DNA from 4 places in the Streptomyces sp. NPDC051322 genome. Region 3 is predicted to be linked to each of the others. Evidence: riboswitches for the same ligand, from Rfam matches in the RefSeq annotation. Region 3 holds a riboswitch; each other region holds the start of a gene.
The links. A riboswitch is a leader RNA that binds a small molecule or an ion and turns the genes downstream of it on or off. The one in region 3 is predicted to bind cyclic di-AMP.

Region 1 (7,228 bases), on a different contig from region 3:
CGAACGTCCGCTCCAGCGCTTCCGGGGCAAGCCGTCCGGTCCTGTCGACGTCCTGGCCGAGCCGGACGATGGTCATCCGCCGGTCGAGGTCGGTGAGCTCGCCGGTTGCCGGATCGGCGTCCGCGACAAGCAGCCGGATGGAGTTCGTACCGCAGTCGATCGCGGCAACGCGGGTCATAAGGGGTTCCTCTCCGCTACCCGGGCCCGCCCCCGGTGGTCGGGGGCAGCCCATGGACGACCGGCCCGCCCGAGCGCGGGCCGCGCCGTCCCTGCCTCAATCATGACCTCCATCGGCGCCGGCTACCGCCGGGAGGTCCGCCGGGCGGCCGCAGGGTCACGGGCGGCGGGCGGCCCAGGGGCCAGGCGGCTCAGTTCTCCACCAAGATCCCGCACGTCATCAGAGCGCACGGCGGCCCGGCGGAGATTCTGGTCATCCTCGACCACGACGGACAGCGCAGCCACCTGCACCCGCCGGCCTGACCACCCGTCCCGCTCAGACGTCCTCCGCCGGGCAGGGCGTCACGCACGGACCCTTCGCCCACCACTCCGGCAGCATCGAGATCGCCTCGTCCCCCAGCGGGTTGACCCCGGGGCCGGCGGCCAGCGCGTGGCCGACCAGGACGTGCAGGCACTTCACCCGGTCCGGCATGCCACCGGCGCTGGGAAAGCCCTCGAGGACCTCGATCGCGTCCCGCCGGGCGATGTAGTCCTCGTGGGCGGCCCGGTACGCAGCCGCCAACTCCGGGTCGGTGGCGAGGCGTTCGGTCATCTCCTTCATCACGCCGTTCGCTTCGAGGGTGCCGATCGCCGAGGCCGCCCGCGGGCACGTGAGGTAGTACGTGGTGGGGAACGGCGTGCCGTCCTCGAGGCGCGGGGCGGTCTCCACCACGTCGGCGTTGCCGCACGGGCAGCGGTGGGCGATCGCGCGGAGGCCACGCGGCGGGCGGCCCAGCTGCTGCTGGAACGCGGCGATGTCCACATCGGTCGGCTCGGTGCGGTCGGTCTGCGGAGGGGGCGTTTCCATGGTGCCTTGGATCCAGATCTACTTGTGAGGGTGTCAGGCGGGCGCTTACGGGAAGCCGGTCACCGGTCGCCGGCCCGGTCCGCGGTGTCCACGCCGTCCCAGAGGTTGGTGTACCAGGGCCGGTCCGTGGCTCCCCGGTCCCGCGGCGCCCGCTTGCGCGCGTCCGGGTCGATGACGGTGAAACTCGTCTCCCCCGGCCGTACGTAGTGCAGATGCTCACGGGCCAACCGCTCCACGTACGCGTCGTCCTGCAGCCGCGCCTTCTCGTCCCGCAGCTGCTCGACCCGGGCCTTCGCGTCGCGCACCTGCTGCCGCTGGTCGGCGATGTCGTTGCGCTGCGAGACGTACTGCCGCATCGGATACGCGAGGGCGACGACCAGCGTGCAGAGCACCATCAGCAGTATCGCCGCCCGGCCGGTCAGCCGCGGGCGGCGGGCCTGACGCCTGGACTGGGAGCGGTACACCCGGGCGGCAGTCTGCTCGCCCAGCACCTTCAGCCTGGTCGCGGTCGAGAACCGGTCCCGGTTCCCTGCCATGCCGCCTCCCCGTATACGCACGCACGTCCGTCCCCGGACACGGTACGGGACGGTGTCCGGGGACGGCTGCACTGCGCTGCGCCTTTGCTGCTTATTCAGTTCTTTTTGGGTGATTCGGCATCAGCCCTGCGGCGCTCAGCCGTTCGTGCGGAACCGCGGGAAGGCCGACCGGCCCGCGTACACCGCGGCGTCGTCGAGGATCTCCTCGATGCGCAGCAGCTGGTTGTACTTGGCGACGCGCTCGGAGCGGGCCGGGGCGCCCGTCTTGATCTGGCCGCAGTTGGTGGCGACGGCCAGGTCGGCGATGGTGACGTCCTCGGTCTCACCGGAGCGGTGGGACATCATGCACTTGAAGCCGTTGCGCTGGGCCAGCTCGACGGCGTCCAGGGTCTCGGTCAGCGAACCGATCTGGTTGACCTTGACGAGCAGCGCGTTGGCCGAGTCCTCCTCGATGCCACGCGCCAGCCGCTCGGGGTTGGTGACGAAGAGGTCGTCGCCGACGATCTGGATCTTGGAGCCCAGCTTGCCGGTGAGGACGTGCCAGCCGGCCCAGTCGTCCTCGAACAGCGGGTCCTCGATGGAGACCAGCGGGTACGAGGCGACGAGCTCCTCGTAGTACTCGGTCATCTCGGCGGCCGAACGGGACTTGCCCTCGAACTCGTACGAGCCGTCCTTGTAGAACTCGGACGCGGCGACGTCGAGCGCGAGTGCGATGTCCTTGCCCGGGACGTAACCGGCCTCGGTGATGGCCTCGAGAATGAGGTCGAGTGCGGCCCGGTTCGAATCGAGGTTCGGCGCGAAGCCGCCCTCGTCGCCGAGGCCGGTCGCCAGGCCCTTGGCCTTCAGGACCTTTTTCAGCGTGTGGTAGACCTCGGCGCCCCAGCGCAGCGCCTCGGAGAAGGACTCGGCGCCGATCGGCGCGATCATGAACTCCTGGATGTCGACGTTGGAGTCGGCGTGCGACCCACCGTTGAGGATGTTCATCATCGGCACCGGCAGCAGGTGCGCATTCGGGCCACCGAGGTAACGGAAGAGCGGCAGGTCCGAGGCCTCGGAGGCGGCGTGTGCCACGGCGAGCGAGACGCCGAGGATCGCGTTCGCGCCCAGCGAGCCCTTGTTGTCGGTCGCGTCCAGGTCGAACATCGCCTGGTCGATCAGCCGCTGCTCGGTCGCGTCGTAGCCGACGAGCTCCGGGCCGATCTGCTCGATGACGGCGAGGACGGCCTTTTCGACACCCTTGCCCTGGTAACGGTTGGGGTCACCGTCACGAAGCTCGATGGCCTCGAAAGCACCGGTGGAGGCGCCGGACGGAACTGCAGCACGACCCGTGCTGCCGTCGTCGAGGCCGACCTCGACCTCGACCGTGGGGTTACCTCGGGAGTCCAGGATTTCCCGGGCTACGACGACGTCGATGGACGGCACGAGCATCTCCTTCTGGGATGTGACGCTATGGGTGCAGGGTCTCTTTGGCCTTGCGACATGAGCCTAACCGGCCCGCGGCCCCCGACCGGCGGGGCGCCCGGCCCCTGGGACGAAAAAGCGCCCAAAAGACCTTATTACTACCCGAATCTCGGCAAATATACTTGCTGGTAACAGAACTGACCGAAAGAAACCCCGGTCCGGCGCGTACGGGGGAGTCGCGCCGGACCGGGGTGCTCGGGGGAGCCGGGATCAGCTCAGGTGCAGCTGCTGACCGGGGAAGATCAGGTCGGCGTCCTGCACGATGTCCTTGTTCAGGTGGTAAAGCTTCTCCCAGCCGCCGGAAACGTGCTGGGACTTGGCGATCCGGGCGAGCGTGTCGCCGGCCTTGACCTTGTACTCGCCGTCGCCCTTCTTGACCTTCACCGGGGCGGCGTGCTTCGCGGGGGCCTTACGGGCCTCGCTGCGCGAAGCGGACTGCGCGGTGCTGTGGGTCTCCTGCTGCGCCGCGGGCTTCGAGCTGGAGCTGGAGCCGGAGGGGTTCACGCCCGGGTCCACACCGTCGTTGGTCAGGCCACCGGCACCGGCACAGGACCAGGCACCCGGACCCTGCATCTCGAGCAGCTTCTCGGCGACGGCGATCTGCTGGTCCTTGGTGGCGAGGTCGGCGCGCGGGGCGTACTTCGTACCACCGGCGGCGGCCCAGCTGGAGTTCGAGAACTGCAGGCCGCCGTAGTAGCCGTTACCCGTGTTGATCGACCAGTTGCCGCCGGACTCGCACTGGGCGACAGCGTCCCAGGTGGAGACGGAAGCGGCCGAAGCGGAAGTCGCACCCAGCAGCGGCACGGCCACGGCGGCACCGGTGACGCCGGCAAGCGTGGCGTAGCGGACGGCCTTGGACGGACGGCGGTGCTTGGACTTGCTGGCAGAAAAGAGCATGGCGTATCTCCTCACCGACGCCTACGAGGTGAGCTGTCGGGTTCGGGCCAATGAGTTGCCCGGCTGCGCTACCTGCGCACAGCTTCACCCCAAGCCGTTTCCGTCCATCCCGTCCCGGATTCCGATGATTCGGACTCCGGGTGGGCGGCCGGACCCGGCGCTTACCTGGGTCCCCCGCTCCTGCCTACGGCGCGTTACGCGTCGACTGTGTCTTCCCCCGACCGATGGCAGGATTCGGCGTGACGATCGAGGGTGCCCGCGGTGCGAGCGGTTCTGACCGAAACACAAATCCCTCCGATATTCAAAGATGAACATCGGAGGGAGTGCTCGGCGCGTCGCACCTGTGCAGAAGGCATTTCCGCAGGTGAGGCGCGGCCCGGGCGGCGCCGTCGGCCCGGCCATCCGCAGAGACGAACGAGAGTCATGTCTCACCGCCGCCAAAACCGGACATAGTCGGATCAACTAGCCCTGTTTCGGGCTGAGATCAAGGGCCTGGCCAGGGAGAATGAGATCCGGATCGCCACCGATCGTGCGGTGGTTCGCGGCGTACAGCGCGGGCCATCCGCCGGGCAGATCGTGTGCATCCGCAATTGCCCAGAGATTGTCACCCGGGCGGACGGTATAGCTGTCGTCCGAACGAGCGTCGTCGCGTGTCGGACTTTCGGAACGCGACGCGTGCCGACCGGCGTCGTCGCCCACCCGGGCGTCGTGTGATGGCTCGTTCGCCTCGTCGCCGCGGTGCTTGCCGGTGGTCGCGCTCTGTGAGGGCGCCGGGGTCTCCGAGGCGGCCGACGCCGGGCCGGAGGGGCTCGCGGAGCCGGTGGGGGCCGGGGAGTCGGTGGGCTCGGGAGAGTCGGCATCCGATGACCGCCGGCTGCCGGTCGCGTCCGAACCGGAAGCCGAACCGGAGTCGGTGGCGGGGTCCGTGGCGGCAGCCGTCGGCGCGTCGGACGGCGAGGCCGAACTGGCGTCCGAGCCCGCATCCGAACCGTCGGTCGAGTCCGACGGCGTCGCGGAGGCCGAAGCGTCATCCGTCGCCTCGTCCGACGGCGCATCCGAGGGGGCGTCCTGGCCGGCGTCCGACGGCGTGGGGCTCGCGGTGTCCGGAACGCCCGGGTCCACCGACGCCGTCGCGGCGTCGTCCTTCGTCAGGCCGGCGACGGTCGCGCAGCTGAGCCAGGGCTTGGCACCCTCGGCCGCGTAGACCTTCTCGGCCACGGCTATCTGCTGGGAGCGGCTGGCGAGGTCCGGCCGGGACGCGTACTGCCCACCGCCGTACTGGTCCCAGGTGTCCTGCGAGAACTGCAGGCCGCCGTAGGAGCCGTTGCCGAGGTCGGCGCTCCAGATGCCGCCGGTCTCGCAGAGCGCTACGCGGTCCCAGGTGGTGGCATCCGCTGCGTGTGCGCCGCCTGCGCCCAGCAGCGGAATGGCGATGGCGGATCCCGTAACTCCTGCCGCTACCACGATGGCTGGAGCCTGACGGGGGCGTCGGTGCCGACCGTTCCCGGTGCGCATGCGGTGGCCTTCCGTGTGACGGATGATTCGAACGGTGAACGTAGCCGTAGTCGAATGCCCCTCACAAGTCGATGCAGCGCAGATCACGTGAAAGTCACATTATTGACGGTGAGTCAGCGAACATGACGGTCGAACTCCACCGGTAGGGTGCGCAATCCCCGCATGATGAGTCCGCCGCGCCATCGCAAATCGGCCGGATCCACCGCAAGCCGCAGATCCGGCAGCCGCCGCAGCAGGGTGGCGAGAGCCGTCTGCGCCTCCAGCCGGGCCAGCGGGGCGCCCAGACAGTAATGAATTCCGTGCCCGTAACCGAGATGCTGATTGTCGACGCGCGCGAGGTCGAGCGTGTCCGGTTCGGTGAAGCGCTCGGGGTCCCGGTCGGCGGCCGCGAGGACGACCAGCACCGGATCGCCCTCGGCCACCTGCCGGCCGCCCAGCGTCAGCCGCTCGGTGGCGAACCGCCAGGTGGCGAGCTCAACCGGGCCGTCGTAACGCAGCAGTTCCTCGACACCGGTGGCCAGCAGATCGGTCTCGCCGGCGGCGAGCGACTGCTGAAGGCGCGCACGCTGGTCCGGGTTGCGCAGCAGCGCGTACACGCCGTTGCCGATGAGGTTGACGGTTGTCTCGAAACCGGCGAAGAGCAGAATGAACGCCATCGCGGCGGCCTCGTTCTCCGTCAGATGCTCGCCGCCGTCGCTCGCCCGGATCAGCCCGGAAATGAGATCGTCGCCCAGGTTCTCCCTTTTGCGGTGGATGAGCTCCGCGAGATAGCTGCGCATCTTCTTCACCGAGCGGGCCACGCCACCGCGTGGGCCGCCGCCCTGGCCCGCTTTCGTATGGCGCAGCATCATTCCGGCCCAGTCGCGGAATTCGTCCTGGTCCTCCCGCGGCACCCCCAGCAGATCGCAGATCGCATAAATAGGGAGAGGGAAGGCGAACTCATGGATGAGGTCTGCCTCGCCCTTTTCCACGAACGCGTCGATCAGCTGATCCGTCAGCTCCTGCACCCGCGGCGCGAACTGGGCCACCGTGCGCGGGGTGAACGCCTTCGACACCAGCCGCCGCAGCCGGGTGTGATCCGGCGGATCGATGTTCAGCAGATGCGTCATCAACTCCGCCTTGCGCTCCCCCGGAATGCCGGTCTTGCCCTTGGCGTGCGGGGAGGCGGCGTGGTGCGCCGGGTTCTTCGACAGCCGGGGCTCGGCCAGGGCGGCCCGGGCGTCCTGATAGCGCGTCACCAGCCAGGCTTCCACCCCGCTGGGCAGCGTCGCCAGGTGCACGGGCGCGTTCTCGCGCAGCCACGCGTAGGCGGGGTACGGATCGGTCGCGAACTCCCAGGTGAACAGCTCGGGCTGGGGTCCTGCCGTCACCTGCCGGCCCCTTCCGCGGCCAGGATCGCGTCCCGGTACGCCCGCGCCGCGGCCCGCAGAGCGGCCTCCGGGTCGGTGCCCGCCGCCTCGGCCCGCACCGCCATCGCGAGCAGCCGGTAACCGACGGACTCCCCCTCCGGCAGCGGAACCTCCAGGCCACCACCGCGGACCCGGGACGCCAGCTTGGCGGCCAGTGCCAGCGCGGGCTGGCCGACCGGCACTCCCTCGGTCACCGAGTCACGCTGCTTCTCGGCCGCCTTCGTGCGGTTCCAGTGTGCGTGCACGTCCTCCGCGGTCTCCGCGGTCTCGTCGCCGAAGATGTGCGGGTGGCGGTGGACCAGCTTCTCGACCAGGCCGCCCGCCACATCGTCGATCGAGAAGGGCTCCTCCGCGTCCTCCTGCGCGATCCGCGCATGGAAGACGAC
Region 2 (7,228 bases), on a different contig from region 3:
TCGTGTCGGGATTACCGGCCTTGCCGATCCCGGTGATACGTCCCGCCCGGATGCCGATGTCCGCCTTGACGATGCCCCAGTGGTCGAGGATCACAGCGCCGGTGATGACGGTGTCCGGGGCGCCCTGCGCGCGCGTGGCGCGGGACTGGCCCATCGACTCGCGGATCACCTTTCCGCCGCCGAACACCGCTTCGTCGCCGGACCGGCCGGGGCCCCCGCAGCGGTCCTCCTCGATCTCGACGAGAAGCTCGGTGTCTGCGAGGCGGATCCGGTCCCCGGCGGTGGGGCCGAAGAGGTCGCCGTACACGGCGCGGGTGAGTTCAGCCATCGAGGGCTCCTGCGGTCTCTCCCCGCAGTCCCGGGACGATGCGCAGCCCGGCGATGGCAACCAGTTCGATGTCGACGGGGATGCCGGGCTCGAAGCGCACCGCGGTTCCTGCGGCGATGTTCAGCCGACGGCCTTGCGCCGCGGCACGGTCGAAGCGCAGAGCCGGATTGGCCTCCGCGAAGTGATAGTGGGAGCCGACCTGCACAGGGCGGTCGGCGATGTTGAGAACGGTGAGACGGGTGGCCCGGCGGCCCTCGTTGAGGGTCAGCGGGTCTTCGGCGTACAGAATCTCTCCGGGGATCATCGGTGCCACTCCCCGGTCAGACGATCGGCTCGTGCACGGTGACGAGCTTGGTACCGTCCGGGAAGGTCGCCTCGACCTGAACCTCGCGGAGCATCTCGGGGATGCCGTCCATGACGTCCGCCCTGGCGAGCACCGTGCGCCCCGACGCCATCAGCTCGGCCACCGTACGGCCGTCCCGGGCACCTTCCAGGATGTGCGAGGTGATCAGCGCCACCGACTCGGGGTGGTTCAGTCGCAGGCCCCGCGCCCTGCGCTTCTCCGCCACGTCCGCCGCCACATGGATGAGCAGTCGTTCCTGCTCATGGGGTGTCAGTTGCACGCTTCCGCCTCACCGTCTTCGTCCCGGCCCCGGTCGGGCACCGCGGACCACTCGACTTCAACATTTTGTTGACACGGTGCGAAACCCCCGGCCACCAGGCATTGCACATTACGGCGGAAGTTTTTCCGGCACGTTAACCGGCCTTTTGCTGGGCCATGATCATTGCTTGCGGTATGCATTCAACGGACCGCGCAGGGTCACCCCGCGACACGCCGTCTCCTGCCATCCTTTCGGATGCCACCCCTACCCCGATGGGCGTCGCCCGGAAGACTTAGACAGGCAGGGCCCGACGGCTCGCCCCGATTTGCACGGCACGCCCGAGCACTCACCGCAGAGCGCGGCTGCACACCTGGTGAGGGACCCGCACCCGCCGGCCGGTCGGTGGTTCCGGAACCCCGCCCACTCGGATGGGCCAGGGGTGAGCGGACCGGCGAACCGGCAGTGTCAGGCAGAAATCCGGCGCGCGGTGAGTGAAGATCCCTGGGACGACAAGCCCCCGCCACCACGGCGGGGCGGTCCGGGCGGACGCCGAGTCCTGCCGCCGTACCCGGACGTCTGGTCGACACGAGTGGATCGGCAGGAGTGGAGGACCCAAGCAGTCCGGGGCGACAGACGTGTCGCCCCTTGGGGTGAAGCCGCTGCAAGGAGGGCCGACCGATCAGTCGGCCACCCGCCCGGCGGCCGGGCAACTTCGCCGGCCCGAACCCGACAGGTCAACCTTCTCAGGCGGTTTGACGAAGGGTTGCGCATGACTGCGCAGATTCACATCCCGTCTCTGCTCACCCGGGCCGGAACCGCTTCGGCCCTCACACTCGCCGCAGTAGCGGGGACCTCGCTGGCGCCCGGCGCCACACCCGAGGCCCAAGCCGCGACACACGCCGCAAGAGCGGTGCAGATCGCGGCATCCAAAAAGGGATCGCCCTATCAGTGGGGCGCAGCCGGTCCCTCCCGGTTCGACTGCTCCGGGCTGACCTTCTATTCGTTCAAGAAGGCAGGCAAGAAGCTGCCACGCACCGCCCAGGCGCAGTACAACAAGGTGCGCCATATCGCTGCTTCCCACCGCAGACGCGGGGACCTGGTGTTCTTCCACTACGGGCGGAACGTCTTCCATGTCGGCCTGTACGCGGGAAGCGGCAAGATCTGGCATTCGCCGAAAACCGGTTCCGTGGTCAGGCTGGAGCGGATCTGGACCAAGAACGTCTGGTACGGGCGCGTGAACTGAACAAGCGGCGGGCGCGGCTGCCGCAGGCTCAGGTCCGGTCGGCAGCCGTCCAGGGCAGGGCGATCCACACCGTCTTGCCGCCTTCCCGGGTGGGGGTGACCGACAGCCGGCCGCCGCTCTCGGCGGCCAGCCATCGGATGATCACCATGCCCCGGCCGTTGTCCTGCTGGACCGCTGCGGGCAGCCGCTGGGGCCAGCGTGGGTGACTGTCCGTGACACCGATGCGCAGCAGTTCGTCCCGCTCGAGCACGATGTCCACGGTGAAGGTCGGTGACTGGCCGAAGGTGTGCTGCACGGCGTTGGTCGCCAGCTCGGAGACGATCAGCCGGATCGCGTCCGCCGCGTCCGTATCGGCCGGCAGGCCCCAGTCGGTGAGCACCCGGGCCACATAGGACCTGGCCGCCGGAACCGAGGCAGGTTCGCTCGGCAGGGTGACTTTTGCTTCCTGGTGGTCTGCCATGACGGCCTGTCCCTTTCCCACCGGTGCCGGCTCCGACCCGTTGCGGATGCACTTCGAGGACGGCCTCGGATTGCCCTTCGCGCCAGCGTGACACTCATAGTGACCGCATCATCGGCGATCCACAAAGATGGGCCTGTATCAGTCGCTCAAAGTGATGAACTCTGCTACGGGAGAACGTATTTGGACGGCGAGCAGGTGAACGGCCGTTCTCCGTCTCGGGTCAGCCGGCGGGCGCGGTTCGCAGCAACGTCCGTACGGCCCGGGCGACCTGCGCCTCCGTCAGGTCGGCACGCGCGGTGAGACGCAACCGGGAGATGCCGTCCGGCACCGAAGGCGGCCGGAAGCAGCCGACCGCGAGTCCCGCTTCCCGGCAGTCGGCGGCCCAGCGCACCGCCGCCGCGGGCGACGGCGCGCGTACGGACACCACGGCAGCCTGCGGGCGTACGGCGCTCAGCCCGGCCTCGGTGAGACGGTGGTGCAGTGTGCTCGCCACCGTACGGGCCTGCCCGCCGAGGGCGGGTTCCGCACGCAGCAGCCGCAGGGCCGCCAGGGCCGCGCCCGCCGCGGCCGGGGCCAGGCCGGTGTCGAAGATGAAAGTGCGGGCCGCGTTGACCAAGTGGTCGATGACCCGGGCGGGGCCCAGCACCGCACCGCCCTGACTGCCCAGGGACTTCGAGAGGGTGACCGTGGCGACCACGTCGTCCGCGCCGGCCAGCCCCGCGCCGTGCAGCGCTCCCCGGCCGCCTTCGCCGAGCACCCCGAGACCGTGGGCATCGTCCACGGCCAGGGCGGCACCGTGACCGCGGCACACGGCGGCCAGGTCCGCGAGTGGCGCCGCGTCACCGTCGACCGAGAAGACCGAGTCGGTGACGACGAGGGCGCGGCCCCGGTGTGCGCCGAGCGCCTTGGCGGCCGCCTCCGGATCGGCGTGCGGAACGACTTCGGTTGCCGCCCGGGACAGCCTGCATCCGTCGACGATCGAGGCGTGGTTGCCCGCATCCGAGACGATGAGCGAACCCCGGTCGGTCAGCGCGGTGAGGGCCGCCAGATTGGCGGCGTATCCGGAGGAGAAGACCAGCGCAGCCTCGAAGCCACAGAAATCGGCGAGGTCCCGTTCCAGTTCGGCGTGCAGTTCCGTCGAGCCGGTCACCAGCCGTGACCCGGTGGCACCGGCACCCCAGCGGCGGACCGCTGCCGAGGCCGCTTCGGTGATCTCCCTTCTACGGGCCAGCCCCAGGTAGTCGTTGCTCGCCAGATCCAGCAGATCCGAAGCGGCCGGGCGTGGCCGCAGCGTGCGGACGAGGCCGGCCCGGGCCCGCAGGGATGCCGCGGTATCGGTCCAGTCGAAGGGCGATGGAGGCGTGACACCCGGCATGATCAGTCCCTCTTTGTAGGCAGTTCACAGACCCTAGCGGGGGCCATGCGGGGTCATGGTGTGGCAATGCACACACCCTTCACGGCGGGTGTTGTTCGGTTCCTCCTTGGCCTGACGTACTGCCGTAGGCCAGGATCACCCCCATGGACCTGCTGAACACGCTGGTGGACAAGGGGCTGCGGCGCGAACTGCCGACCCGTGAAGAGGCGCTCGCCGTACTGGCGACGTCGGACGACGAGCTGCTCGATGTGGTGGCCGCCGCCGGAAAGGTACGCCGTCAGTGGTTCGGACGGCGGGTGAAGCTCAATTACCTCGTCAATCTCAAGTCCGGGCTCTGCCCGGAGGACTGCTCGTACTGCTCGCAGCGGCTGGGCTCCAAGGCCGAGATCCTCAAGTACACCTGGCTGAAGCCGGACGAGGCCTCCCAGGTGGCGGCGGCCGGTGTGGCCGGCGGAGCGAAGCGGGTGTGTCTGGTCGCCAGCGGGCGGGGCCCGACGGACCGCGACGTCGACCGGGTCTCGCAGACCATCGAGGCGATCAAGGAACAGAACGACGGCGTGGAGGTGTGCGCCTGTCTCGGGCTGCTCTCCGGCGGGCAGGCGGAGCGGCTGCGGGCCGCGGGCGCCGATGCCTACAACCACAACCTCAACACGTCCGAGGTGACCTACGCCGACATCTGCACCACCCATGACTTCTCCGACCGGGTGGAGACCGTCCAGCAGGCGCAGGCCGCGGGGCTCTCGGCCTGTTCGGGACTGATCGCCGGGATGGGCGAGAGCGATGCCGACCTGGTCGATGTGGTGTTCGCCCTGCGCGACCTCGACCCCGACTCGGTGCCGGTGAACTTCCTGATCCCGATGGAGGGAACTCCGCTCGCCGAGCAGTGGAGCCTCACCCCGCAGCGCTGCCTGCGCATCCTGGCGATGGTGCGGTTCGTCTGCCCGGACGCGGAGGTACGGCTGGCCGGCGGGCGGGAGGTGCACCTGCGTTCGCTGCAGCCGCTCGCCCTGCATCTGGTCAACTCCATCTTCCTCGGCGACTACCTGACCAGCGAGGGTCAGGCGGGCCGGGCCGATCTGGACATGATCGCGGACGCCGGCTTCGAGGTGGAGGGCACGGACACCACCACGCTGCCCGACCACCGTACGGATCTGGTGTCGGTCCGCCGCCGGGGTGCCGGGACGGACCTCGCGCCCAATGCCTGACACGGACCAGCTGCTCGAACTCGACCGGCGGCACGTCTGGCATCCGTACGGGCCGATGCCCGGACAGCAGCAGCCGCTGCTGGTCGAGTCGGCGTCCGGTGTGCGGCTGCGGGTGGCCGGTACGGGCGAGCTCGTCGACGGCATGTCGTCGTGGTGGTCGGCGATCCACGGGTACAACCACCCGGTGCTCAACGAGGCCGCGCGCGGCCAGTTGGACCGGATGAGTCACGTGATGTTCGGCGGGCTCACCCATGAGCCCGCCGTCCGGCTCGCGGCCAAACTGGTGGAGATCACCCCGGAACCGCTCCAGCACGTGTTCCTGGCCGACTCCGGTTCGGTGTCGGTCGAGGTGGCGGTGAAGATGTGCCTCCAGTACTGGCGCTCGGTGGGCCGTCCGGCCAAGCAGCGTCTGCTGACCTGGCGCGGCGGCTACCACGGAGACACCTGGCAGCCCATGTCGGTGTGCGACCCCGAGGGCGGCATGCACGAGCTGTGGTCGGGGGCGCTGCCGCGCCAGGTTTTCGCGGACGCCCCGCCTGCCGCGTACGAACAGGGGTACGCCGACCACCTCGACGAGCTCATCGGCCGCCATGCCGACGAACTGGCCGCGGTGATCGTGGAACCCGTGGTGCAAGGGGCGGGCGGTATGCGGTTCCACTCCCCCGCATACCTGCGGGTGCTGCGGGAGACGTGCGACGCACACGGTGTGCTGCTGGTGTTCGACGAGATCGCCACCGGCTTCGGCCGTACGGGCACGCTCTTCGCCGCCGGGCAGGCCGGGGTCGCACCTGATGTGATGTGCGTGGGCAAGGCGCTGACCGGCGGTTACCTCACCATGGCGGCGACGCTCTGCACGCCCCGGGTGGCCGACGGCATTGCGCGCGGAGAGGTACCCGTGCTGGCCCACGGGCCGACCTTCATGGGCAACCCGCTGGCCGCCGCGGTGGCCTGCGCCTCGATCGAGCTGTTGCTGGCGCAGGACTGGCAGCAGGAGATCAAGCGGCTGGAGACCGGTCTGCGGGACGGTCTCGCGCAGGCCGCCGCGCTGCCCGCCGTGCGGGATGTCCGGGTGCTGGGCGCGATCGGCGTCGTACAGCTCGATCACCAGGTGGACATGGCGGCGGCGACCCGGGCGGCGGTGCGCGAGGGGGTCTGGCTGCGGCCCTTCCGTGACCTCGTCTACACCATGCCGCCCTACATCACCGGCGATCAGGACCTCGCCCGGATCTGCCGGGCGGTCTGCGCCGTCGCACGGGAGGGATGAGATGACGATTCTCTTCGTCACGGGCACCGGTACCGAGATCGGCAAGACCGTGGTCACCGCCGCTGTGGCGGCCGCTGCCCGGGGGCGCTCGGTCGCTGTGCTCAAGCCGGCGCAGACCGGGCTGGCACCCGGCGAGCACGGTGACGTCGCTGAGGTCGCCCGCCTGGCGGGGCCGGTGACCGCGGTGGAGCTCGCCCGGTTCCCGGAGCCGTTGGCGCCGGCGACCGCTGCCCGGCGCGCTGCGATGACACCGGTGCGACCGCAGGACGTCGCGGACGCGGCGCAGAAACTGGCCACCGAGCATGATCTGGTGCTGGTGGAGGGCGCCGGCGGCCTGCTCGTCCGGTTCGACGACGAGGGCGGCACGCTGGCGGAGGCGGCAGCGCTCCTCGGTGCGCCGATGCTGGTGGTGGCGCCCGCCGGACTCGGTACGCTCAACGCCACCGCGCTCACCGCGGAGGCGCTGCGCGCCCGGGGCCTGCAGTGCGCGGGCGTGGTCGTCGGCAGCTGGCCGGCCGCACCCGGTCTGGCGGCCCGCTGCAACCTCACGGATCTTCCGGTGGTGGCCGGAGCCCCGCTGCTGGGAGCGGTTCCGGAGGGCGCCGGTGCTCTGTCGCCCGCCGATTTCCGGGACCGGGCCACCAGCTGGCTGGCACCGCGCCTGGGCGGTGGCTGGACGCCGCCTCGCTGAGCGTGCGCGCATCACCGGCCGCCGGTGATGCGCGCGAAGCGTCATCGCTCCGTGCGGGGG
Region 3 (7,228 bases):
CTTGGTGCCGATCCGGTCGCCGACGAATCCGGCGAGCCAGCAGCCCACCATCGTCCCGAAGCCCGCGAAGAACAGGGCGTCGCTGACCTGGCCGGGGGAGTAGCCGAGCTCCGACTTCAGATACGTCGGCAGCAGGGCCTGGATGGGCCAGGTGTAGAGGAAGGCGAAGAAGACGGTCACGATCATCGAGACGTACAACAGCCAGCCGCGCCGTCCGCCGAGTTGGACGGCGAGCGCGATCAGGCTCACGCCGGCCAGTACGGACAGCACGGGTACCAGGCCCGCACCGGTCGGGGTGAAGACGGCGAACAGGGTGACGGTCGCGACGACCACCAGCACGGTGTTGGCCGTGGCCCGGCCCGTGGTGGCGAAGAGGGGGCGGAACGGATTCGGTTTGGCGGCGCGCGCCTTGACCCGCTCGCTCCATTCGGGAGCCTCCGGCAGTGCACGCCGCAGCCACAGGGCGACCACGATCGGCACCAGACCGATGTAGAACATCCAGCGCCAGCCCAGCGTCGGAACGATCCACTTGTACGCCTGGGCGGCCAGCACCGAACCAACGGAGAAGCCGGAGATCAGAAAGCCGCTGGCCCGGTTGCGCAGTCGGGTCGGCCAGCTCTCCATGGCATAGGTCGCGCTGGCGCTGTACTCGCCCGCCATGCCCATGCCGATCGCGAGCCGCGCGACGAACAGGCTGGTGTAGTCCCAGGCCAGCCCGCAGGCAAAGGTGCCGAGCGAGTAGAGCAGGATGCTCACGATCATCGACAGTTTGCGCCCGTACCCGTCGCCCAGGGCTCCGAGTACCGCTCCGCCGAGCCAGCGGGTGATGAACGCGGCGGACACCAGGCTGGCGGCCTGCACCGTACTCAGGTGGAACTCGTCACTGATCTCGGTGAGGACCAGAGTGATCACGACGAAGTCGAAGCCGTCGAGGACATAACCGATCCAGGCGGCGAAGAACGACTTCCACCGGGGGCGGGAGATCTCGTGGTACCAGCGGAGCTGAGCTTGAGCTTTGTTGTGCACAGTGTCTCCAGAATGCCGGACGGACTCGACGATGAGGCGATGTCTGCAGGCGGGGATGCGTTATCGCTGGGCCAGCTCTGAGACGAACTTGCTGGTCAAGGCGGTGGGAGCGGTGATAGCTGTGCCGACGACGACACTGTGGGCGCCCCGAGCGAGGGCTTTGGTCGCCTCCTGCGGAGTACGGATGCGGCCCTCGGCGACCACAGGCACGTCCACCGCATCGGCGAGCGCGGCGACCAGATCCAGATCCGGGCCGTCCTGCTGCGGAGATCCAGTGACATATCCGGACAGAGTGGTCGACACCAGGTCGGCACCCTGGGCCGCGGCGGCAATGCCCTCGGCCAGGGTCGACACGTCGGCCATCACCAGGGCGCCCGCAGCGTGAACCGCCTCGACGAGCTGGGCGAACGTGCTGCCGTCGGGGCGTGGGCGGTCCGTGGCGTCGGCGGCCACCACGTCGGCTCCCGCTTCGGCGACCGCCAGGGCGTGGCGGACGGTGGGGGTGATGTACACGCCCGTATCGCCGTCCTTCCAGAGCCCGATCAGCGGAAGATCCACGGACGCCCGCACCGCGGCCACCACCTCGGGTTCGTTGGCACGGATCGCCGCTGCCCCGCCCGCCTCCGCGGCCTGCGCGAGCCGGGCGAGCGTGGCGGTCTCCCGCATGGGGTCACCTGGCGGGGCCTGACAGGACACGATCAGCCGGCCTTCGAGCGTGCGGGCGAGTGTTGGGGACGGACTGCTCATGGGTGACTTCCCGGTCGGTGGAGGAACACAGCGGTGGTGAGGGCGGCGGCGCCGAGCACGGCGGCGTCGGGGCCATGACGTGGCGGCGAGGGGCACAGATGACGCAGCGGTGGCATCAGCTCGCCCATGAAGGCGTCGCTCAGCGCTTCCCAGTAGCGGGGGCCGATCTGCGGTACACCGCCGCCGATGACAACCCGGTCGGGGCCAAGGGCGTTGGCGAGCCCACCGAGCGCGCGGCCTGCGGCCCGCGCTCCGGTGGCGATGGCATGGTCAGCGTTTCGGTCGCCTTCGCCGGCCCGCTCCGCGACGGTCTGCAACCGGTCGACGGGCCGTCCGCCGAGGCGCCGGTACAGGCGGGTGATGCCTGGCCCCGACGCGATGGCCTCGAGGTGCCCGGCGCCCCCGCAGGTGCAGTCGAGACCGGCGGCCTCCGGGCTCGGCAGGTGGCCCAGATGCCCGGCGATGCCGGCTGCGCCGTGCAGCATGCGCCCGTCACAGGCGAGGGCGCCGCCGACCCCCGTGCCGATGGCGGCGAACAGCAGGGAGGCGCTGTCGCCGCCGATGGCTGCCAGTTCGGGCCCCGCTGTGGCGCGGACGTCGTTGTCACAGGCGACCGGCAGACCCGTGCGGTCGGCGAGGCCGGGTCCGAGCGCGGTACCCGCCCACCCGCGGATCGAGTCCGTCGCACTGGTGACAGTGCCGGAACGCGCGTCGACGACTCCGGCTGCCGCCACACCGATCGCGGTCGCGCCGCGGTCGACGGCCCGGGCGGCGGCGCACAGCGCGTCGAGCACGGCATCGGCGCCCGCGCTGGACGGAGTCGGCCGGCTGTACCGGGCGAGGACGCTCCCGTCCGTTCCGACCAGGGCGGCAGCGATCTTCGTACCGCCCAGATCGAGTCCGATCACGGGCCCCGCCACGGAGCCGAGGACGCTGTTCATCGGGCCGGCATCAGTCCGGCTGCGTGCAGCCGTCGGCCGACGAGCGCGAGCGATGCGGCACTGAGCTGGATCTGCGGGAACGCCGTGTCACCGCAGTCGATGACGCCGAGCAGCCGCAGAGCTCCCTTGAAGGAACCGAGCGCCGAGGAACTGCGTCCCATCTCCGCGTCGGGGCCGACATCGACGATGCCGAAGAGTTCGACCAGGCGTTCCTGCTCCTCGGCGGCCCGGGTCCAGTCGCCGGCCAGCGCAGCCTCGTACAAGCGGACGTAGGCCGCGGGGTCCACGTTGCCGATGCCGGGAACGACGCCGTCGGCGCCCGCCAGCAGGGCTGCGTCCACGGTGAGTTCGGAACCGGTGAGAACGCTGAAGCGGGGCGCCGGGCCTTCCTCGCGCCCGCCGCGGCCACCGAGTTCGACGATCAGGCGACGCAGCCCGCCCTCGTCGCCGCTGCTGTCCTTGAGACCGGCCAGCGTGCCGTCCTCGGCGAGTTCGCGTATGAGGGACGTGGAGAGCTTGCTGTGCACGGACACGGGAAGGTCGTACGCGAACAGCGGCAGGTCGATGTTCTCCCGGATACGGCGGAAGTGCCGGGCGATCTCGGCGGGGTGGGTGCGCGTGTAGAAGGGCGCGGTGGCCACGATCGCGTCCGCGCCGAGCCCGGCCGCGACGCGAGCATGGTCGCTCACCCGCGGTGTCGTGGCGTCGATGACGCCGGCGAGCACCGGCACCCGGCCGGCTGCCGTGCGCACCACGGTCTCCAGGACGGTGCTGCGCTGCGCGTCGGTGAGATAGGCGACCTCGCTCGTCGACCCCAGCGCGAACAGGCCGTGCACGCCTCCGCCGACGAGGTGCTCGACCAGTCGGGAGAGCGACTGTGTGTCGACCTCGCCGGTGGCATCGAGCGGGGTGCAGACGGGCGGGACGACCCCGCGAAGGGGGGCGGTCAGAGGCATGGGTACTACTCCTGGTGCTGCTGGGCGCGGAAGCGTCGTCGGTCGCGGAAACGCGCACGATCGTGGTGGCTGTGTGCGACATGGGACGTCTGATGTCCTATGTCTGGCGCTAGAGTAGTCCCCGGCCGGCAGGAAACGTCAAGAGTCACCGGTCCCGCATCCGGTAGCTGATCCCGGATTGCGGGCTCTCCCCGGGCTCCCCGGGCACCTTCTTGGCGTATGAACTCTTGTATGTACGTGAGGCGTTGGAAACCGGTCTGATCGACGGCGTTGCGGCGTCGGTGCCGGCCGAGGGCCTCCGGGCGCGCGCACTCGTATCAGCCATGGAACGCGCGCCCTCCTCCTCAGCGAGGTACTCGACCCCTTCTGGGCTGCCTTGGACCAGGTGCGTGACGACGTCGGCGATGCCCACCAAGACCCGGCCACGACCCTCGCCCATCACCGGGAGATCGTCGACGCCATCGCCGCTGCCGATGGGCCTCGCGCGGCCTCCGCGATGCGGACGCATTCGATGGAATCAGAGACCGGCTGCCGCCGGGATCCGTCTCCGGCCGGCCCTGCAGGTAGCCGCCATCGGTGTGCTGAGCTGAATTAACCACCCACGCCGAAGTGTTGAACCGGCCGACGGAATTCCTCGCGACAAATGACCGATCACAAAAGGGCTCTTGACTCACAGTCGGCTGATCCGGGCGACGTGTTCAGTCGCAAAGGGAAGCGATCAATTGTCGGCGGACAGTCTCCTTCCGGTGCGCGCAGGTGAACGGCATTCGCGGCCGAAATGGGCGATTTGACTGTCTCATTCTATAAGTCCTCATGCGGTGCAATGCATCAATTTGTCATTCTCTGCACGCGCTTGAGGGGCCGGATCTTGCCCTGTCTGTGAAGTGAGTCACGCCCGGGAGTGCGCCGCAGCACCGGCTCCCTTGCTCACTTCGCCTGCCAGGAAAGAAAGTTGAGTTCGACAGCAGCGCGGGAGCGGCTGCATATTTCCATGGTCGAATTCGCAAACGAGATGTCGACGTCATTTCCGGACTTGTTTCATCCCGACGTTCTCGCTTACGTTCTCGTCACCCCGGACGGAACGCCGAATCCTGCCACTGTCCGGAAACCGCACTCACCCACTCACGCACGGCAGGAGCGGGGGACCCAGGTAAGTTCGCCGATCGCAGTACGAGATCGGCTCGGGGTGAAGTCGCATTCGTGCGGCCGGGCTTCTCCAGCCCGAACCCGACAGCTCACCCCGTAGGCGACGGAGAGGAATTCGTCATGGCTGCAAAGGCCAAGCACCGTCGTCCGAAGAGCACCCCGCTTGCCCGGCGTCTCGTCGCCGTGGGCACCGGCGGCGCCGCGCTCGCACTCCCCCTGGTGGCGGCTACCACTGCGGAAGCGGCGCCGGTCGCTCACCACGCCCCCGCCGATTCGGCGCCGGCGACTACCGCTGCCCACAAGGACACCCCCGAGACCTACTCCGTGGTGGCCGGCGACTCGCTCTTCAAGATCGCACGTGCCCATGACCTGAGCGGCGGGTGGAAGAAGCTCTACCGGGACAACCGGCAGGCCATCGGCGAGGACCCGTCGCTGATCCAGCCCGGTCTCACGCTGACGCTCGGCGCGAAGGCCGAGAAGTCGAAGTCCACGGACGACTCCCAGGGAACCGCGTCGACCACCGCCAGTAAGTCAGCGCAGAGCGGTGCGAGCACCGGCGCCGTCCCCGCGTCCGCCAAGACGTATTCCGACAACCTGGACGGCTGGATCAAGGAGTCGCTGGACGTCATGGCCGCGAAGGGTATTCCCGGCACCTACGACGGGATTTACCGCAACATCATGCGCGAGTCCTCGGGCAACCCGCAGGCGATCAACAACTACGACTCCAACGCGGCCGCCGGAACCCCATCCAAGGGGTTGCTGCAGGTCATCGCTCCCACCTTCCAGACCTACCACGTGGCGGGCACGTCGATGGACATCTACGACCCGGTCGCCAATATCACCGCCGCGTGCAACTACGCTGCCGCGATGTACGGCTCGATCGACAACGTGAACGGCCCGTACTGACGGGACCGTCACCCATCGGGCGGCAAGCGGACGATGGTGCGGGAGGGCACCGGCCCGGTTACTCGAACCGGTCGGTGTCGCCCGCCCCCCGGCGTACGATCTCCAGCTCGCCGCCGGAGAAGTCGATGACCGTGGTCGGCTCGGTGCCGCAGTCGCCCGAGTCGATCACGGCATCCACCACGTGGTCGAGCCGTTCCTTGATCTCCCAGCCCTGGGTCAGCGGCTCCTCCTCGTCGGGCAGCAGGAGGGTGCTGGAGAGCAGCGGTTCGCCGAGCTCGGCGACCAGGGCCTGAGCGACCGGGTGGTCCGGGATCCGGACACCCACCGTCTTCTTCTTGGGGTGCAGCAACTGGCGCGGCACCTCCCTCGTCGCGGGCAGGATGAAGGTGTAACTGCCGGGTGTCGCTGCCTTGATCGCGCGGAACACGTCGTTGTCGACATGCACGAACTGACCCAGTTGCGCAAAATTCTGGCACACCAGTGTGAAGTGGTGACGGTCGTCGAGGTTCCGGATCGACCGGATCCGGCTGATGCCGTCACGACTGCCCAGCTGGCATCCCAGTGCGTAGCAGGAGTCCGTCGGATACGCGACGAGCGCACCGGATCGGATGCTGTCGGCCACCGTGCTGATGGTGCGCCGCTGAGGATTGTCGGGGTGCACGTCGAAATACTTCGCCATCCGCCGAGTCTAAGGCCCGTTGCGGCCTCGCCCGGATGAAGACGTGCCCGCTCCGAGCCCGGGCCTGCTCGCGGGAGCGTCGTCTGCCGACACGTCGGCCCGGACCTTGAGGTAGGCGATCGTGTCGCCTATCGCGGTGATGAGGAGCCGGCTGCGACCGTTGTGGTGGGCGCTGCTGATCCGGGCCTCGACGACGGTGTCGCCGGGGAGTCCGCACACCGGCCGCGAGTCGGTGGCGGTCAGCGTTCCGTGCGGCAGGAGGAACTCCTCTTCTGCCCACTGGGTGATGGCTTGCAGGCCCTTGATGCGCCGCCCCGCGTCGGTGATCACACTCGTCGCGGAGAAGCAGCTCAACAGCTGGGCGAGATCCCCGGTATTGATCGCCTTGAGAAAGGTGTCCACCACCGATACGGGAGTGCTCTCCGTGCTCGGTGGGCCGGTCGGCTGCGTCTGAGTCTCCGTTGAGGCGCTCATGTCCCACGAGTGCCCGCAACCACCATCATCCACACATATCGTCGTATCAGCTGCCCGGTCGGGCGGATCGCTACCCCGAGTTGCGCGTACCTCGGGCCGCGCGGCGACCCGTCCACAGCAGTACCGCGCCCAGCAGCGCCGGCAGAGCGGTGCGCGTCACGCGGACTGCCGCCGGTGGGGACGGGCGGCGGCGGTCCGCGTGACGCGATCGCTTCTTCCGGTCGGGATGGGTCTCGTTCTGCCGAGCGATCCGCATGACCTCGGCGGTGTGCAGGGCCTTGCGCTTGGTGCCGGCGTGCTGGATCTGCGTCTTGCAGGAGAAGCCGTCGGCGACGACGAGTGTGTCGCGGTCG
Region 4 (7,228 bases), on a different contig from region 3:
TCCTGGCGCCGTTCGCCCACCCGCTGTTCACCGTCATGACCGGTATCGGCTTCGGCATCTCCGCGTCGAGCGCGCCGCACCACCGGGTGCGCCGGATCGCGCTGCCGCTGCTCGGGCTCGGCTGCGCGATGGGCATGCACGCTCTGTGGAACAGCTCGTCGGTCTTCGGCACGTTCGGCTTCCTGGTGGTCTACGGCGCCTTCATGGTGCCGGCCTTCGGCCTGGTCACCTGGCTGGCCGTCTGGAACCGGCAGCGCGAACTGCGCACCATATCGACCGAACTGCCTGCATACGCGGCGGCGGGCTGGCTGGCATCGGCCGAACCGGCTGCGCTCTCCTCGATGAAGGCCCGGTCGATGGCCCGTGACTTCGCGGCACGCAGCCATGTCGTTCCGTACACCTGTCCGCAGCCGGACGGGCGGACCGGCGGAAGGACGGGGGCGAAGGCGGGTGCGAAGGCAGGCGCCAAAGCCGCGTCCCGGGCGGTACACGAGTACGAGGCCTTCGCGACCACGCTGGCGTTTCTGCGGCACCGGGCCCGCCGGGGCTCGGCGGGCCCGGACTTCGTGGCGCGCGAGCAGGAGCTGCTGCACCATCTGTGGCAGCGCAAGGACATAGCCGGGCCCGCACTGCTCTATGCGGCGCAGGCCACCGGCCGGGTACGGGTGCCACCGCCGCATCTCCACTACGGCGGTTACAACCCGTACCGGCAGTAGCGGTTACGCCGAAGCCGCTGTCAGCGTGGCGAGCTCCGCGTCGGTGAGCCGGAGTTCGGCGACCGCCGTCAGGGCGGGCAGCTGCTCGGGCGTACGCGCCGAGGCGATCGGCGCGGTGACCGTCGGCCGGGCGGCCAGCCAGGCCAGCGCCACGGTCGCCGGCTCGGCCTCGTGTGCCGCTGCCACCTCGTCGAGCGCGGCGAGCACCTTCGACCCCCGCTCGCTCTCCAGATGCTTGGCCGCACCGGCGGCGCGCACGCTGTCCACGTCCGCGCCGGGGCGGTACTTGCCGGTGAGGAAGCCGGAGGCCAGCGCGTAGTACGGCACTGCGGCCAGACCGTGCCGGGCGACGGTGTCCTGCAGCCCGCCCTCGTAGGTGTCGCGGGAGACCAGGTTGTAGTGCGGTTGAAGCGCCACGTACCGGGCGAGCCCCTCGGCCGCGGAGAAGGCGAGAGAGGCTTCGAGCCGCTCAGGGCCGATGTTGGACGCGGCGATGGCCCGCACCTTGCCGTCCTTCACCAGCTGGTCGAGCGCGGTGATGATTTCCTCGACCGGGACGGACGGGTCGTCGAAGTGCGTGTAGTAGAGGTCGATGTGGTCGGTGCGCAGCCTGCGCAGCGACTCCTCGGCGGCCGCCTTGATGGTCCCGGCGGAGAGCCCCTTGTGGGCGGGATGGGCGCCGACCTTGGTGGCGACCACCACCTCGGAGCGGTTTCCGCGGGCGGCCAGCCAGTTGCCGATGACGGTCTCGGACTCGCCGCCCCGGTTGCCCGCCGCCCACGCGGAGTACGAGTCGGCCGTATCGACGAAGTTGCCGCCGGCCGCCGTGTACGCGTCGAGCACCGCGAAGGACTGCGCCTCGTCGGCGCTCCAGCCGAAGACGTTGCCGCCGAGGGCGAGCGGGAAGACATGGAGGTCGGACGCGCCGAGCCTGCGAAGAGAAGTCATAGGGCGGAAAACCCGGCACCGTCCCGCACTATTCCGTGCGCGGTGCCGGGGTTCCGGGAGCCGTCAGGCGTTGATGCCCTTGTTCGCCAGCCAGGTCAGCGGGTCGATCGGGTCGCCGCCGCCGGGGCGGACCTCGAGGTGCAGATGCGGCCCGGTGACATTGCCGGTGGCGCCCACGTTGCCGATGACCTGCCCGGTGGTGACCTTCTGGCCGGCGCTCACGGCGATCGACGACTGGTGGCAGAACCAGAGTTCCGTGCCGTCGTCGAGGGTGATGACCGTGCGATAGCCGTACGATCCCGACCAGCCGGCCGACTTGACCGTGCCGCTGTGCACGGCCTTGATCGGGGTACCGGTCGGAGCGGCGAAGTCGAGGCCGGTGTGGTAGCCGGAGGACCACATGGAGCCGCTGTCACCGAAGTGCGAGGTGAGGGTGTAGGAGGCGACCGGGAGCGAGTAGCTCGCGGCCAGCTTGGCGAGCCGTTCCTTCTCCGCCTTGGCCTTGGCCTCCGCCTCGGCCTTCTTCTTGGCGGCCTTCTCCTTGGCGGCTGCCGCGTCCTGCTGCTTCACCGCCTCAGCGGCGGCCTTGGCGGCCGCTGCCTTCTCCGCCGTCACCGCGGCCTGGTCGTCGACCGCGCCCTGCTGCTGCTCGGCCTGTTGCAGGATCCGGGTCCGGAGTGCTTCGCCCGCGTCCGAACTGCCGGTGCCGGTGGACGCCGAGGTGAGCGCGGCGCCGGTGACACCCGTGTCCGTACCCGTAGCGGACGAGGAGTGGCCGTCGATGTCCGATATCAGCCCACCCACGCCCGGCAGCGACTCGGCGTCCGGCAGCTTGTCCTTGACGGACTGCGGAAGGTCGGGGAGGGAGATCGAGACGGGCGGCTTCGCCTGCGCGCTGGCCATGCCACCCGCGCCGACGGCGGCGATCACGCCGACGCCGAGGACCGTGGAGCTGCGCGCGATGCCGCCGCGCTGCTTGGCCACCCGGTGCTTGCCGCGCAGCGGACGAAGGGACTCCTCGGTGGGATTCCACTCGTCGAACGTGCCGCCGTCCTCACCGCCGAAACCGAGAGCTTCGTCGTTCGGGAAGTAAAGCGTTTCGGGGGCAGAGCTGTTGGACGCCACGGAGGCGCACTCCTTTCCTTCCTTACCGCCTACCGGGTTAGCTGACGGGTTCGGAGCAGGAAGGTCTCCTACGGGCCGTTCCTTGCGGAGCTGCCCGATTCACCCCAATGAGTGGTTCCCCGGTTCCCTTACGGGATTCGGCGCGTGCGCACGGTGTCGCCTCTTGCGACGACTGGGACAACCGCGCTGCGTTATCGAACGTTAATAGACACACGCCCCGGAGCCAAGCCGTTCCAACTGATCGTTAACGATTTCGGCCCGGACCAAGCGGGGCACAAGGGGGTGGAACCGGGCGAGTTGACGCGCGCTCAGGAAACCTGCATTTCTTGACCGTGCATCAAATGTTATGCAGAGCGATGCACCCGGTCACGCATCGCGACGGCTGCCCCGCACGATCTCCACCGTCCTGCGCCGCGGGGGCTGATCGTCCGTCGGCCGGGCCACCGCGAGCAACGCCATGTCGTCCGTCGAGTGGCCTCCGGTATGCCGTCGCACATCGTCGGACAGCGCCGTGAGCAGCTCGTCGGGGCCCGGGAAGATCCGCCCGCGCAGCCGTTCCTTCGGATCGTAGAAGACCCCTGCCGCGTTCCGCGCCTCGGAGAGCCCGTCGGTGTAGAGCAGCAGCGTGGCCCCCGGCGGGAACGGCAACTCGTCGGCACGATCCGGCCAGGAGGCCACATCCGCCATCCCCAGCGGCAGTGCGGCATCGGTCGGCGTGACGGCGTCGAGCCCCCCGTCGGCGTACAGCAGGAGGGGTTCGGGATGACCGCGGTTCACCACCCGGATCCGGTCCCGGCCACCGCGTGGTACCTCGGCGAGCGCGGCGGTGGTGAAGCCCTCGATGGCGTCGAGGCCCTCCCGCCGGGTGCCCTCCCTGGTCAGCGCGCGCTCCAGACGCTGGGCCACCCCTTCCAGACTTCTCTCCTGCTCGGCGGCTTCCCGGAAAGCTCCGATCACCACCGCCACGGCCTCCACCGCGCCGAGCCCCTTGCCCCGCACATCACCCACGATGAGCCGGACCCCGTACGGCGTGTCCTGCACTGCGAAGAGGTCCCCGCCGATGAAGGTGCCGGCCTGCGCCGCCTCGTACCGCGCCGCGACGTGCAGGCCGCCGATCCGCTCGAGGGGCACCGGCAGCACCGCGCGCTGCGCCGTCTCGGCGATGACCCGGGCCGACGCGAGCTGCTCGCCGCTACGGCGCACCACCCGGTTGATGATCAGCGCGAGCACCGCCACGGTGATCACCGTGAGCAGCTCGGTGACGGCACTGGCATGGGCGCTGGTGCCGTTGTAGGCGTGCAGTCCCGCCATGGCCACGGTGGCGGCCACCCCGGTCAGCAGCGTGGCTCTGAGCGAGAAGAACGGGGCGGCGATCAGCGGTGCCGCGGAGAAGAACGGCACCGGGGTGAAGGGGTCCGGGGTCGCCAGATCGAACCCGATCCCACCGACCAGCAGCACCGGCGGCAGCGCCAGGAGGAAACGGCGTGCCGTGCCGCGCTGTTCTCGCTGCCCCACCAGTGGTCTCCTGCCCGGTCCGTACCCGGCTGCGGACAGTACCGCGCCCCACTCAGGCTGTCCGCAACCACGCCGACCGGCGATTCGACGTCGGCCAACCGGGCGAACCGCTGAGCCCTGGCCGGTTTCAGAAGTCCCACGCCGGCGTATGAACCACGGCGAGCAGCGAAACGACCCGGAGCCGCCGTCCCCGCAGCACCCCGAGTCCGGTGAGCTCGTCGAGCCGCTCGAGCCCCACCCGCGCCCACATCAGGCCGACCAGGGCCGACGGCAAGACCTCCAGCAGCAGTACGGTCAGCGCGACCCGCAGAACGAACACGTCAGCCCCCTGATACGTGCCGGCGCTCCCCGCCGGAGCAACGCTCGAAGGCCCGGCACATGACGTGCCGGGCCTTCGTTCACAAGTAGCGGGGACAGGATTTGAACCTGCGACCTCTGGGTTATGAGCCCAGCGAGCTACCGAGCTGCTCCACCCCGCGTCGGTAAACCCAACTGTACGGCATCCGCAGCTATGCTCCTCACCATTAACGGCCGGACCGGCCGGCCGTTCCTCCACGGCCGCCGCCCGCGCGCACCTGCCCGTATCCGGGGTGCACGCCGGGGGAGAGTCCCTGCTGCTCGGCCAGCCGGCCGAGCAGCACGCCCAGTTGCCGGTGCTCGTCCACCGAGAGCGCCGCACAGATCTGCTGCTCGTGCGCGGCGCCGGCCTTCCGCAGCCGGGACAGCAGCGCGACACCCTCGTCGGCCAGGAAGAGCGCGTACTGCCGCCGGTCGGCGGTATTGCGCCTGCGCTCGATGAGTCCACGCGCCTCGAGTTCGTCGGCGAACGCCACGAACCGGCTGGGCGGCATGCCCAGCACGTCTGCCAGTTCGCGCTGGCTGCGGCCCGGCATCCCCGCCAGCAGGCGCAGGAGTCCCGCCTGGGCAGGGGTGAGATCCAGTTCCGCGATGCGCTCGGCGAACCGGTCCGCCGCGTGTGCCCCGAGCTGAGCCAGCAAGAAGGCGACCCCCTGAGGGGGCCGTGCCCCCGGTGCTTCCGCATCCCGTTCCATGGCGAAATAGTATCAGCTTGACAATCGTTTCGAGTTGTAATCATTCTATGAGGGTGACGAATATCGAGGAGGCAACCATGACCACCGCATCCGCCGAGCCCCCACCCCGGCGAGCAGAGTCCCCGAGCCGTCGCCCGCAAGGAGGCCCACCCCTGCTGGCCCCTGTGCTGGCCTTCGCCGTCCTGACCGTCGCCTACGTGATCGTCAACCGCTCCACCCCGCACCTGGACGCGACCGGCGCCGATGTCCTGCGTTATGCCTCGGCCCATCGCACGACCGTGAAGGCCGGATCACTGCTGCTCTTCGCTTCCTCGGTGCCCCTGGCGCTGACCGCCGCGATCCTCTACCGGCGGCTCCGCGCCCTGGGGATCACCGCTCCCGGCTCCGCGATCACCCTGGTCGGCGGAGTGCTGGCATCGAGTGCGCTCGCGCTGAGCGGCATGTTCGGCTGGGCCGGCGGCCGGCTGTCGTCCGACGGCGGGCCCGCGCTCGCCAGGGTCCTGGCCGACCTCTCGTTCCTGGCAGGCGGCCCCGCGTACGCCACGACCTTCGCCCTGCTCATGGCGGGCATCTCGGTCACCGGCCTGCTGGCCGGCCTGCTGCCACGGGCGCTGGCCTGGCCCGGACTGGCACTCGCCGCGGTCGGCGTGGTCTCCGAACTGACCCTCGTGGCCGACGCGTTCCAGTACCTCCTGCCGATCGCCCGTTTCGGCGGCCTGCTCTGGCTGGTGATCGTCGCGGTCAAGCTGCCCCGCACCCGCCCGTCCCGCCACCAGTAGGACTGCGCCGACAGCGCCGGCGCAGCGGCCCGGAACGTTCGAAGGCCCGGCACATGAGGTGCCGGGCCTTCGTTCACAAGCAGCGGGGACAGGATGTGAACCTGCGACCTCCGGGTGAGTGCGGCGGTCAGCCGTGGCGGCTCGCACGGGCGAGCGCCGGCACGAACCGGGCCGCGTCCACGGTGCCGACGCCGGTGGCCATGTCATAGCCGTTGACGGCGGGGTAGCCGGTCACCCCCTGGTAGCTGTTGTCCGTCCCGTCGTTGACGTCCACGATGCCGGACGAGCGGCGGTGGACCAGGGTGTACAGCGCCTTGTTGATGTCACCCACCCGGTGACCGGCGGCCTGGTCGGCGAGGGCGACGATGCCGGAGAACAGCGGGCTCGCCTCGCTCGTGCCGCCGGATACGTCCCAGCCGACAGCGGTCGGGTCGTAACTGGAGTACACCCAGGCCCCGCCGTTGACCGCGGCGGCCATCGAGATGTCCGGGGTGCCGCGGCGGCTGCCGACGACCTTCTTCTCGCCGTTCTGGAACGCGGGACGGTGGAAGACGTGCGACTGGCCGCCGCCACCGGCGCCGTAGTCGTTGTACACGCTCTCCGGCGCGGTGCGGTCGCCCTTGTCGTCCAGGTGCAGCTGGGTGCCGCCGATCGACGTCACCAACGGGTCGGAGGAGGGCCAGGAGTTGACGCGCTTCGTGTAGTAGCCCTTGCCGTCCGCGGTGCTGTCGGTGGCGCCGCCGTCACCGGATGAGGCCAGGACGGTCACTCCGTGCCGGGCCGCGTCCTTGAACGCGTAACGCAGCTTGCCGATGCTCGAGAAGTCGCCCTTGTCGAAGCCGGGGAAGGTGTTCTCCGTGGCGCCGAAGCTCTGCGTGATCACATCACCGACTCCGCGGTCGATGAGGGACTTCTCGGCGGACATCATCTCCGGCAGACCGGTGACGCCCTCCGTCTCGGCGACCGCGGTCTCGACCAGCACGATCTTGGCGTCGGGCGCGACGGCGTGCGCCATCTCCACGTCGAGCGTGGTCTCGCCGGCCCAGCCGGTCATGTCGGAGTTCTTCGGGTCGAACGCGGGCACGTGACCCCA

Region 1: another riboswitch for cyclic di-AMP. It lies ahead of AB0436_RS21620 (transglycosylase family protein); the one in region 3 lies ahead of AB0436_RS07375 (transglycosylase SLT domain-containing protein).
Region 2: another riboswitch for cyclic di-AMP. It lies ahead of AB0436_RS12755 (C40 family peptidase); the one in region 3 lies ahead of AB0436_RS07375 (transglycosylase SLT domain-containing protein).
Region 4: another riboswitch for cyclic di-AMP. It lies ahead of AB0436_RS08225 (M23 family metallopeptidase); the one in region 3 lies ahead of AB0436_RS07375 (transglycosylase SLT domain-containing protein).

Annotation. Positions count from the first base shown of each region.
Region 1 covers NZ_JBFBAK010000009.1:103,899-111,126, forward strand. Annotated here, with positions in the region: gene AB0436_RS21600 (Ppx/GppA phosphatase family protein) at 1-178, opposite strand, end outside; gene AB0436_RS21605 (DUF501 domain-containing protein) at 494-1,024, opposite strand; gene AB0436_RS21610 (septum formation initiator family protein) at 1,084-1,560, opposite strand; gene eno (phosphopyruvate hydratase) at 1,696-2,988, opposite strand; gene AB0436_RS21620 (transglycosylase family protein) at 3,232-3,918, opposite strand; cyclic di-AMP (ydaO/yuaA leader) riboswitch at 3,922-4,120, opposite strand; gene AB0436_RS21625 (transglycosylase family protein) at 4,381-5,382, opposite strand; gene AB0436_RS21630 (cytochrome P450) at 5,547-6,803, opposite strand; gene AB0436_RS21635 (nucleoside triphosphate pyrophosphohydrolase) at 6,800-7,228, opposite strand, start outside.
Region 2 covers NZ_JBFBAK010000004.1:352,510-359,737, forward strand. Annotated here, with positions in the region: gene AB0436_RS12740 (urease subunit alpha) at 1-328, opposite strand, end outside; gene AB0436_RS12745 (urease subunit beta) at 321-632, opposite strand; gene AB0436_RS12750 (urease subunit gamma) at 649-951, opposite strand; cyclic di-AMP (ydaO/yuaA leader) riboswitch at 1,481-1,695, shown strand; gene AB0436_RS12755 (C40 family peptidase) at 1,700-2,173, shown strand; gene AB0436_RS12760 (ATP-binding protein) at 2,202-2,633, opposite strand; gene AB0436_RS12765 (8-amino-7-oxononanoate synthase) at 2,854-4,008, opposite strand; gene bioB (biotin synthase BioB) at 4,152-5,213, shown strand; gene AB0436_RS12775 (adenosylmethionine--8-amino-7-oxononanoate transaminase) at 5,206-6,477, shown strand; gene bioD (dethiobiotin synthase) at 6,479-7,168, shown strand.
Region 3 covers NZ_JBFBAK010000002.1:712,932-720,159, forward strand. Annotated here, with positions in the region: gene AB0436_RS07350 (sialate:H+ symport family MFS transporter) at 1-1,026, opposite strand, end outside; gene AB0436_RS07355 (putative N-acetylmannosamine-6-phosphate 2-epimerase) at 1,087-1,773, opposite strand; gene AB0436_RS07360 (ROK family protein) at 1,770-2,714, opposite strand; gene AB0436_RS07365 (dihydrodipicolinate synthase family protein) at 2,711-3,670, opposite strand; partial or broken gene AB0436_RS07370 (FCD domain-containing protein) at 3,892-4,237, shown strand; cyclic di-AMP (ydaO/yuaA leader) riboswitch at 4,743-4,932, shown strand; gene AB0436_RS07375 (transglycosylase SLT domain-containing protein) at 4,937-5,722, shown strand; gene AB0436_RS07380 (L-threonylcarbamoyladenylate synthase) at 5,781-6,401, opposite strand; gene AB0436_RS07385 (nuclear transport factor 2 family protein) at 6,411-6,803, opposite strand; gene AB0436_RS07390 (FAD-linked oxidase C-terminal domain-containing protein) at 6,946-7,228, opposite strand, start outside.
Region 4 covers NZ_JBFBAK010000003.1:16,112-23,339, forward strand. Annotated here, with positions in the region: gene AB0436_RS08215 (PrsW family intramembrane metalloprotease) at 1-716, shown strand, start outside; gene AB0436_RS08220 (aldo/keto reductase) at 720-1,664, opposite strand; gene AB0436_RS08225 (M23 family metallopeptidase) at 1,728-2,789, opposite strand; cyclic di-AMP (ydaO/yuaA leader) riboswitch at 2,801-2,942, opposite strand; gene AB0436_RS08230 (PP2C family protein-serine/threonine phosphatase) at 3,156-4,304, opposite strand; gene AB0436_RS08235 (hypothetical protein) at 4,432-4,623, opposite strand; tRNA gene AB0436_RS08240 (tRNA-Met) at 4,710-4,783, opposite strand; gene AB0436_RS08245 (MarR family transcriptional regulator) at 4,829-5,356, opposite strand; gene AB0436_RS08250 (DUF4386 domain-containing protein) at 5,434-6,135, shown strand; gene AB0436_RS08255 (S53 family peptidase) at 6,263-7,228, opposite strand, start outside.